Regions from separate parts of the Marinococcus halophilus genome, predicted to be linked through region 4. Evidence: predicted binding sites of a transcription regulator. Region 4 holds the regulator's gene; each other region holds the start of a gene.
The links. Region 4 encodes LexA, which represses DNA repair genes until DNA is damaged. Its sites were predicted from a motif close to CGAACATATGTTCG; they were not measured.

Region 1 (2,206 bases), 1.3 Mb from region 4:
GGCGTCTTTTCCGGTTAAACTACAAAACAGCTGCGTTTAAAAAAGACGCAGCTGTTCGTAATTCACTGTTTTGTAAACTTTGCCTCTTCCTCCTGTCACCTCTCCCGGACCGTAAAATTCCGAGGCGGTGACTCCGAGCAGACGGACAGGCTCTCCTCCGGAGGCGCCTTCTTCGAGCAAAAGATGAAGGGCTTCAAGCAGCTCCGCACGATCATTGCTTGCGTGCTCAAGAGTGGCCCGGCGGGTAATTTGCTGGAAATTCGCAAATTTTATTTTCAATACGATACATTTAGTCCTGATGCCGTCTTTTGTCAGCCGCGCAAGCACCTGATCAAGCAGCTCTTCAATGACCGGCAGCATATCCTGCACAAGCAGAAGATCCTGGGAGAGCGTGGTTTCTTTTCCGAGCGACTTTCGCTCTCTCTCCGGGTTTACCGGACGTTCGTCGAGCCCCCGGGCCTGACGGTAAAAAACGTGGCCCTGCTTATGAAACAATTCCACGAGCCGCTCTTCGCTCAGCTGCTGTAAATCTTCTCCGGTCTGAATGCCGAGCGAATCGAATTTCCGTTTGGTCACTTTTCCCACCCCCCGGAAATCCCCGATGGGAAGAGCTTTCACAAAAGCATCCGCACGATCCGGAGTAATTACCGTCAAGCCGTCCGGCTTATTGTAATCTGAAGCGGTTTTTGCAAGAAATTTATTGTATGAAACACCGGCTGAGGCAGTGAGACCAGTTTTTTGATATATCCTTCTCCGTATTTCCTTCGCTGCGTGCGTAGCAGACGACATGTTCCAATGGTTTTCCGTCACATCCAGATAAGCTTCATCAAGAGAAAGGGGCTCCACTAAATCTGTACAGTCGTGAAATATGCCCATGAGTTCACGTGAAACTTCCCTGTATTTTTCCATATTTCCTTTAATAAAAATGGCTTGCGGACATCTTCGGTATGCTTCATAGGAAGACATGGCTGAGTGAATACCATATGGCCTGGCTTCATAAGAGCACGTAGCCACCACCCCTCTTGACCAGGGAGAACCTCCAACTACCAGGGGCTTGTTTCGCAAATGGGGCTGATCGCGCTGTTCAATAGATGCAAAAAAAGCATCCATATCAATATGAATTATTTTTCGGAGTTTTTGTCTTTCCTTCTTCATTTCCTACGCCCCCTTATGCGCGCAGCTTTCTGTTTCTTCTATTATACCGTTTCCCAACGCCTTTCACAAACGTATGTTCTTGTTTGATGCCGAGTCAAAAGTTTTCCTGAGGCAGGCTACAGGCCTTTCCATTGCGTTCTAAGGCACTTTGATATACTATCATAACCGTACAAACACAACGGCGTCGTACTACAAGCATGCCCGATTGGAGGAATGTATATGAATTATGAAGTTCAGATTTTCACCCAGCCTAACTGCTCCTCCTGCGCTAAAGTCAAAGGCTGGTTTCAGGAAAACCGCATTTCTTATATTGAGAAAGATATTGTAAACGACCCTCAGGCTAATCAGGAATTCGGCGCATTAAATGAAAAATTTGTTCCTATCACTATTATTACTGCAGATGACAAAAGACACCAGGTTGTTGGCCCAAATCTAAAAAAAATAAAAACGATTGTCACAGCTACAGGCATTTCCGGCCAAAGCCACTAATGCCATTAGCGTACTGCGCTGGTTTTTACGCCAGTGCTTTTTTATATTATCGAAGATGAAAGCATACAAACCTCTTTTCGGCACAGCACAGAATTAAACCCTCCTGTGCCACCGTTTAAATAAAGAGGCTTGTCAGTTTATTCCCGGGGGTAAACAACAATAACAGGGAAAATCTGTGTAGAGGGGGAGTGAGATTTGTGCCTACAGTGCTTTTTGTCCTGACAGTAATTGTTGCCGGCATAATCCTGGCTTCTATTGGTTTTTATTTCCTTCGTAAATTTTATGACAAATTATAAAGAAGGACCGTTCACTGGATGAACCGTCCTTCCTTTGGCATTTTAATATTTTTATTTTTAGCAGCCAGCTTTTCCAGAAATAATGCTTCGTCCTTCGGCGTTATATGCTGGTGACGGGCCCCTTCCTGGTAAACCACCTTCAGCCTCTCCGGTGTCGCTCCTTTAATCCATCCTGGCACTTCCTCCACCCGCTCAATTGAATCGTAAGGAATTCGCAGGCGTATCAGAAGAGATGCATGAACCGCCAAGTGCTCTTTACGCAGTTC
Region 2 (2,206 bases), 640 kb from region 4:
ATGCTGGAGCGGTAATTTCTATAATAGAATATTCTGCTGAAAGTTCAATATAGTCAATCACCCGGTCAGAAACGAGGTGCTGGGCAATACGGTTACCCATATCATGCTCCGGATGAATGATTTTATCTGCTCCGATTTTATCGAGAACTTTATGGTGGTGAAAATTCTGCGCCTTTACCCAAACCGAGGGAATGTCCATTTCCTTCAGTAAAAGAGTGCACAAAATACTTGCCTGAAGATCATCACCAATAGCAACGATGACATGGTCAAAGTTTGTAATGCCCAGGTTTCTTAATTCTTTTTCATCTGTGCCGTCAGCGACGGCGCTGTACGTAGAATGATTAGTAATATCATCGAGTTTTTCTTCATTATTATCAATGGCCAGTACGTCATGTCCAAGCTTATACAATTCTGTACTGACGCTGACACCGAACCGGCCGAGTCCGATAATGGCAAATTGTTTTTTCACACGGCTTTCTCCTTTTGCGAAACTGCGGGTTTTCTTCCTGAGATTGTATCGTTAATGTACCGCCGCAGGCCTGATTTGTCAAACGGAAGCCGGATGCAGCACTTCGTCATTGGTTAAAGCGGAGCGGCCGGCAAAATAAAGATGTAGACAGCGCTCTGTCTGTTTTTTTAAATTGGCATTTAAATGGGAGGTGCGGCCCGAGCCGCCGTCAAGATAATACACGTAATGCGTAAAGATACCATCGTTTCGATCAAAGGTAATGTGTATGTTCTTTCTATTCATGTAAAGGCGAAGTTGGCAGAGGTCGTGCTGAAGAGCATCGAAAGCCTGGTGAAGCAAGCGCTCATAGGGCTCCTGCAGGCGAAAACCAGAAGATTTAAGCGCCTCGGTGTCAAGCGCCAGTACTTTCTTTACAATCGGGAGTAGAACAGCATAGTGGATAACAATATGCTCCTTTTCTGTAACAACCATTCCTGCCCCCTCCTTCCGATACGTAGTTATATTCATTATACGAATGTGTGTTCCCTTTTTTCAATGAAATTTTTTGGCTGTACAATAATTTTTTCAATTGTATAACTCGAATTTTTATGAATAATGGTCTATAATGGGATTATGTAAGCGGATACAATTCGTTTTTATTTTCCATGAAGTTGTCAGACGATTAGTTTTATTGGCATTAAAGGTGGGTATAGTGCAGTACACACAAATTATTGGCAATCAATAGAGAGGCATTGGGAGGCCATGCGCGCGTCGCCCGCTTTAAAAAAGATCAGTGCCCAGCGGGCGCTGCAATAAGAACAGGGGGTTCGACGAATATGTTACATCCAACTCATGAACAGCATTTTATGAAAAAAGTAAAGCCAATTCAGAATGGAAGAAGACCTTCAAGGCAGATTCTTCAATCTCTATATGCTCAAATGATGATGGAGTACGCTGTGTTTGAATTTAACAGAGAGCGGCTTCTGCGCAAAATTGATGACTCCCTGGATATGCATGACAAGAAGGCTTTTAACGAATGGACAGAGGCCTATAAAGAATTGATGGATGAATACAAGGACGGAAAAGTATTGTTTGAACAAGGATACAAGCTGGAACTCGAATTTGTATAACACGGCATTAACACCCTTCTGGCTCCGCCTGGAGGGTGCTTTTTTGTGAAATAATAAAAAGAAAAATTTTCCCTTGCTTTGCGGTGTTGGCGTTTTTCTTCATTGTTCTTTATACTGGGAAAGAAAGAAATGCGAAGGAGGCAGAGCTGGTGATACTTTCCGACCAAACAATCCGCTCGATGATGGGCCAGGGCGCTCTCAGTATCGATCCGTTAGAAGACCATCAAATCCAGCCGGCATCGGTAGACATTCGTCTGGGCACGCACTTTTTAAAAATCGACGAAAACGCTATTGAGTCGATTCAGCTGGACCAGGCCGCCAAATATGTAGAATTTGAAAGCGACCAGGTGATTATACCTCCGCATTCGTTTCTGCTTGCGACTACAAAAGAATATATCAGGCTCCCCCAGCATATTACAGCTTTTGTGGAGGGGAGAAGCTCGATCGGGCGAATGGGGCTCTTTATTCAAAATGCTGGATGGGTAGATCCAGGATTTGAAGGAGAGATTACACTCGAGCTTTACAACGCCAATCGCCTTCCCATTCGTTTAACGTCCGGAAGACGGCTCGCCCAGCTCGTATTTGCTGAAATGGACCAAAAAGCAGGAGTGCCTTATACAGGTAAATA
Region 3 (2,206 bases), 1.1 Mb from region 4:
CATTTCACTGCCTCTTGGAGCAGTCCTGCTTGCGATGGTGCTCAGTGCTCTTTTGGCAGTGTCAGGACTGTACCGCTTACTGACAGCGCTGCACGTCTGGGGAGGGGCATTTTTGGCTGCCCTTGCTTTGGATGCTGCCGGGATAGCGGTGCCTTTTTTCTCCGCTGGGTCATGGCTTGGAAACGGCTTTGATGCTTTTTCCCTGATGGTCTGGCTTGCAGTGCTCACGCTTGCCGAAGGCATTTTGGTTGTCTGGAACGGGGTGAAGTTTTTTTCTCCGCTTCGGACAGTAAGCCGCCGCGGCAAGCCGATCGGCGGCCAGGTCACGCACCGTCTCTGGATGCTCCCTGTATTTTTGTTTATCCCGGGAAGTGCTATAGAGGCGGGAGGCTGGTGGCCGCTGCTTCCTGGAGGTGCGGCTTTTTCCCTTCTTTTACTTCCGGCAGTAATCGGCATACGTATGAAAACCTTTGATCGTTTGGCGGCCGTGCAGGTGCGCTCTGCCGGCTGGTGGATTATAAGAATATCAGTCCTTACCGGTGCCGGGGCAGCACTTGCTTATTTTTACAGCGGATGGGCCGTTCCGGTAATGGTGGCCGTGCTGATTCTGCTGCGGGAATGGGTAACTATTGCTGCCGGCAGCTCAGCTAAAAGCAATTTTCTTTACACTCTCCGGGGCGACGGAATCTCAGTACTTGCTGTACTGCCGGAGTCTCCCGCAGACCGGATGCACATTAAAGCGGGAGAAGTCATTCGCCGGGTGAACAGTGAAAAAGTATATGATGAAGCAAGCCTTTACCGGGCTGTGCAAAAAAATTCCGCCTACTGCCGGCTGGATGTGGAGGATATTAACGGAGAACTCCGTCAGGCACAGGCGGCGCTTTACAGTAATCAGCATCACCAGCTGGGCATACTCATGATTAATAAAGAACAAACTGCGCCGGAAAACATGCATACGGCCCAGTAAAACAGAACCCCCTCCCGGGTTCTGTTTTTTTGCATAGGGACAGGGTAAGTGTCGTTTTCTTTGCAATTGCCGGGGAGTGGAGTACAATAATAACAGCGAATATACGTTCGTTTTTATGTTGTTTCTTTCCAATCTTCATGTGGTATATAGTAAATAGACATATGACCGGAACGCAGACAGGAAGTGAGGGACTACTATGAACGAAACATTTGAACTGGCGAGTAGATACAATCCGGAGGGCGACCAGCCGCAGGCGATTGAAAAGCTGGTTCAAGGACTGAAGGACGGCAAAAGATACCAGACACTGCTTGGCGCGACCGGAACCGGTAAAACGTTTACCGTTTCCAATGTGTTAACAGAAGTGAACCGGCCCACGCTTGTTATGGCTCACAATAAAACACTCGCCGGGCAGTTATACAATGAATTTAAAGAAATGTTTCCAAATAACGCCGTGGAGTACTTTGTAAGCTATTATGACTATTATCAGCCGGAGGCCTATGTGCCGCAGACAGACCAGTTTATTGAAAAAGACGCGAGTATTAACGATGAAATCGACAAGCTAAGGCACTCGGCGACGAGCGCCTTATTTGAGCGCGAAGACGTTATTATCGTCGCCAGTGTATCCTGTATTTACGGGCTTGGTTCCCCGGAAGAGTACCGGGATCTCGTGCTTTCGCTTCGGACCGGCATGGAGATCGAACGGGACCAGATTCTCCGGAAACTCGTGGACATTCAATACGAGCGTAATGACATTAATTTTGTGCGCGGGACATTTCGCGTGCGCGGGGATGTCGTCGAAATTTTTCCGGCTTCAAGAGATGAACATTGCATTCGTGTTGAAATGTTCGGTGATGAAATTGACCGGATCACCGAAGTGGACGCCCTGACTGGTGAGGTTATTGGTGAACGCTCGCATACTGCAATCTTCCCGGCTTCCCACTTTGTGACCCGGGAAGAAAAAATGGAGCGTGCCATTAAAAATATTCAGCAGGAGCTTCAGGAGCAGCTTGAAAAGTTTCGGGCGAACGGCCGGGAGCTTGAAGCCCAGCGGCTTGAACAGCGGACCAATTACGACCTTGAAATGATGCAGGAGATGGGCTTTTGCTCCGGCATTGAAAACTATTCGAGGCATTTGACTTTCCGGAACCCCGGGGATGCGCCTTATACATTGATTGACTATTTTCCGGATGACTTTTTGCTGGTGGTGGATGAGTCCCACGTAACGCTTCCACAGGTGCG
Region 4 (2,206 bases):
ATCCCCCGCTTAATTTTGAAATTATGGAGCCGGCGCTGGTGTTCTTCGACGATGGACAAAATATCCATAATCATATGGTCAGTATCCGCAATTTCGAGCTCTCCGTCCTCTTTTACCGTATAGATGAACGTGCCCCGTTTCTGCAGTTCGTGAAGCACGGCGATTTTGGCATTTCCACGTCCAAGCCGCGTATCGTCCGTGATTAACAGCGTATCCGCTTCGGTATCATCAAGAAGCTCAAACACGCGGAGAAGCCCGTCCCGTTCCACCGAATAGCTGCTTTCCTGTTCGGTAATGACCTGCTGCACAGCCCAGCCATTCGCGGCCGCAAGAGCCTCCAGCTCTTCCTGCTGCCTGGCAAGCGAGGACTGCTGTTCTTCTTTTTCCGTACTTACCCGGGCATAGATAATGCATGTTTTCATGTCTTTGCGGTCCTTTCCGTTCGGGTTTTACTGTTCGGGAGCGTCAAATGTCACTGTCCGTTCCCACGGCTCTTCCTGGTAGACTAACTTGTCTTTTAAAACCGGATGCTGTTCTTCATGGACGATTTCTGCCGGCCGGTCTGTATCCGTGCCGTCCAGCGTTTCCGGAGTGATTGAAGCGTCCGCTGAATATACCAGAAACATAAGCGCAAATGCAAACAAGGCAAGCATGGTCCAGTCCGTGGAAGTAAAAGTTTTTAGTTTATTCATGTGTGCGTTCCCCCTTAATGAGAATGTATGTTCTTATATTCATCCAGTATACCAGAATGCCTGTTCCCGTCAACAAAAATATTAGAACGGGTGTTTGCGTTTTTGTTCCCCTCATGCTATACTTTATTCAGAAAAATTCCTCAAAAGGAGGTGCGGAGATGAAGCTATCCAAGCGCCAGCAGCAAATTCTTGATTATATAAAAGAAGAAGTAAAAGAAAAAGGCTATCCGCCTTCGGTACGGGAGATCGGGGAAGCTGTCGGACTCGCTTCGAGTTCCACGGTTCACGGGCACCTCGCCCGCCTTGAAAACAAAAATCTAATCCGCCGCGACCCGACAAAGCCACGGGCGATTGAAGTACTTGAGCTTGAAGAACAGGGCAGCGAGCCGATTCACGAAAGCAAAGCCGTGTATGTTCCGGTCATCGGTAAAGTCACGGCCGGGGAGCCTATTACTGCGGTGGAAAATGTTGAAGAATACATCCCTCTTCCAGAGCGGATGGTGACCGATGAGGAGCAGGTCTACATGCTTACCATCCAGGGTGACAGCATGATTGAAGCCGGGATTTTTGACGGGGACCTTGTCGTTGTTCAAAAACAGCAGACCGCAGATAATGGCGATATCATTGTTGCAATGACAGACGAAATGGAAGCGACGGTTAAGCGGTTCTATAAAGAAGAAAACTTTATCCGGCTGCAGCCTGAAAATGCCACCATGGATCCAATTATTTTAGAAAACTGTACGATACTCGGCAGAGTCACCGGCGTTTTCCGCACCATCTTTTAATCCCATAAAACAGGGCGCCTGCACTGAATGCAGGCGCCCTGTTTTGTTCTATCTCCGAAAAGCAAGCGTCCGGTAATCCGTAATGATTTCGTCCTTTTCGATATCCCGGTCGGTTATTATTACCACCGTGGCTGCCGTAATGTTTTCCCGTTCAATAAATTCAAGCCCCCGGTGCCAGAGCCACTCATACACCGTCATCATGTCTACGCTGAGCTCATTTTTCTGGAGCGCTTCTGCCGTAATCTGCATCGACAGCAGCAGCTGACCGCGCTCAAAAATGTGGAGCACCGGTCCATTGAAATGTTCCGACTCTCCCGGGCTCCCTTCATACGGTCCCTGGTAAAAGTCAAGCAGGCGTGCCATCACGATTGCCCCCTTTAACGACTTCAGCACTGAGCTGTGCCCGAAGCTCGTTTTTCGATTGGTGAATTGTGATTCCTTTTCCCGGCGCCCTTCCTGCTAAACCCGAAATTTCACTGCCGCGCCTTCCGGAGGTTACTCGTCAAGCCATTCTTTAATCTGCTGTTTGTCGTTATCATCAAGGTTGCCTTCCTGGATCCAGTAGTTCACCAGCTTCATCATACCCTGCTTGGACAGTCCCACGCGGCTGCTGTCGGAGGGATGGCTGCTGATATCCGTTTTTCCGTACTGGTAAATGGAGACGTACGGCGCCTCCGCGTGGTTTAAATTGTGCAGGTCCTTTTTTTCAAAATGCAGCATGTGTATGCC

Region 1: a site for LexA is predicted at 1,222-1,235, ahead of dinB (DNA polymerase IV). Genes of this name have one in related genera too.
Region 2: a site for LexA is predicted at 981-994, ahead of B5066_RS10370 (YhjD family protein). Genes of this name have one in related genera too.
Region 3: a site for LexA is predicted at 1,064-1,077, ahead of uvrB (excinuclease ABC subunit UvrB). Genes of this name have one in related genera too.

Annotation. Positions count from the first base shown of each region.
Region 1 is NZ_FVZD01000006.1:189,322-191,527, reverse strand. It holds gene B5066_RS07095 (YIP1 family protein) at 1-18, shown strand, start outside; gene dinB (DNA polymerase IV) at 37-1,155, opposite strand; gene B5066_RS07085 (glutaredoxin family protein) at 1,375-1,644, shown strand; gene B5066_RS07080 (PH domain-containing protein) at 1,952-2,206, opposite strand, start outside.
Region 2 is NZ_FVZD01000006.1:849,833-852,038, forward strand. It holds gene B5066_RS10365 (potassium channel family protein) at 1-469, opposite strand, end outside; gene B5066_RS10370 (YhjD family protein) at 548-940, opposite strand; gene B5066_RS10375 (IDEAL domain-containing protein) at 1,285-1,578, shown strand; gene dcd (dCTP deaminase) at 1,728-2,206, shown strand, end outside.
Region 3 is NZ_FVZD01000006.1:440,714-442,919, forward strand. It holds gene B5066_RS08305 (PDZ domain-containing protein) at 1-967, shown strand, start outside; gene uvrB (excinuclease ABC subunit UvrB) at 1,164-2,206, shown strand, end outside.
Region 4 is NZ_FVZD01000006.1:1,492,073-1,494,278, reverse strand. It holds gene B5066_RS13670 (YneB family resolvase-like protein) at 1-422, opposite strand, end outside; gene B5066_RS13665 (hypothetical protein) at 450-692, opposite strand; gene lexA (transcriptional repressor LexA) at 851-1,477, shown strand; gene B5066_RS13655 (hypothetical protein) at 1,526-1,840, opposite strand; gene B5066_RS13650 (hypothetical protein) at 1,973-2,197, opposite strand.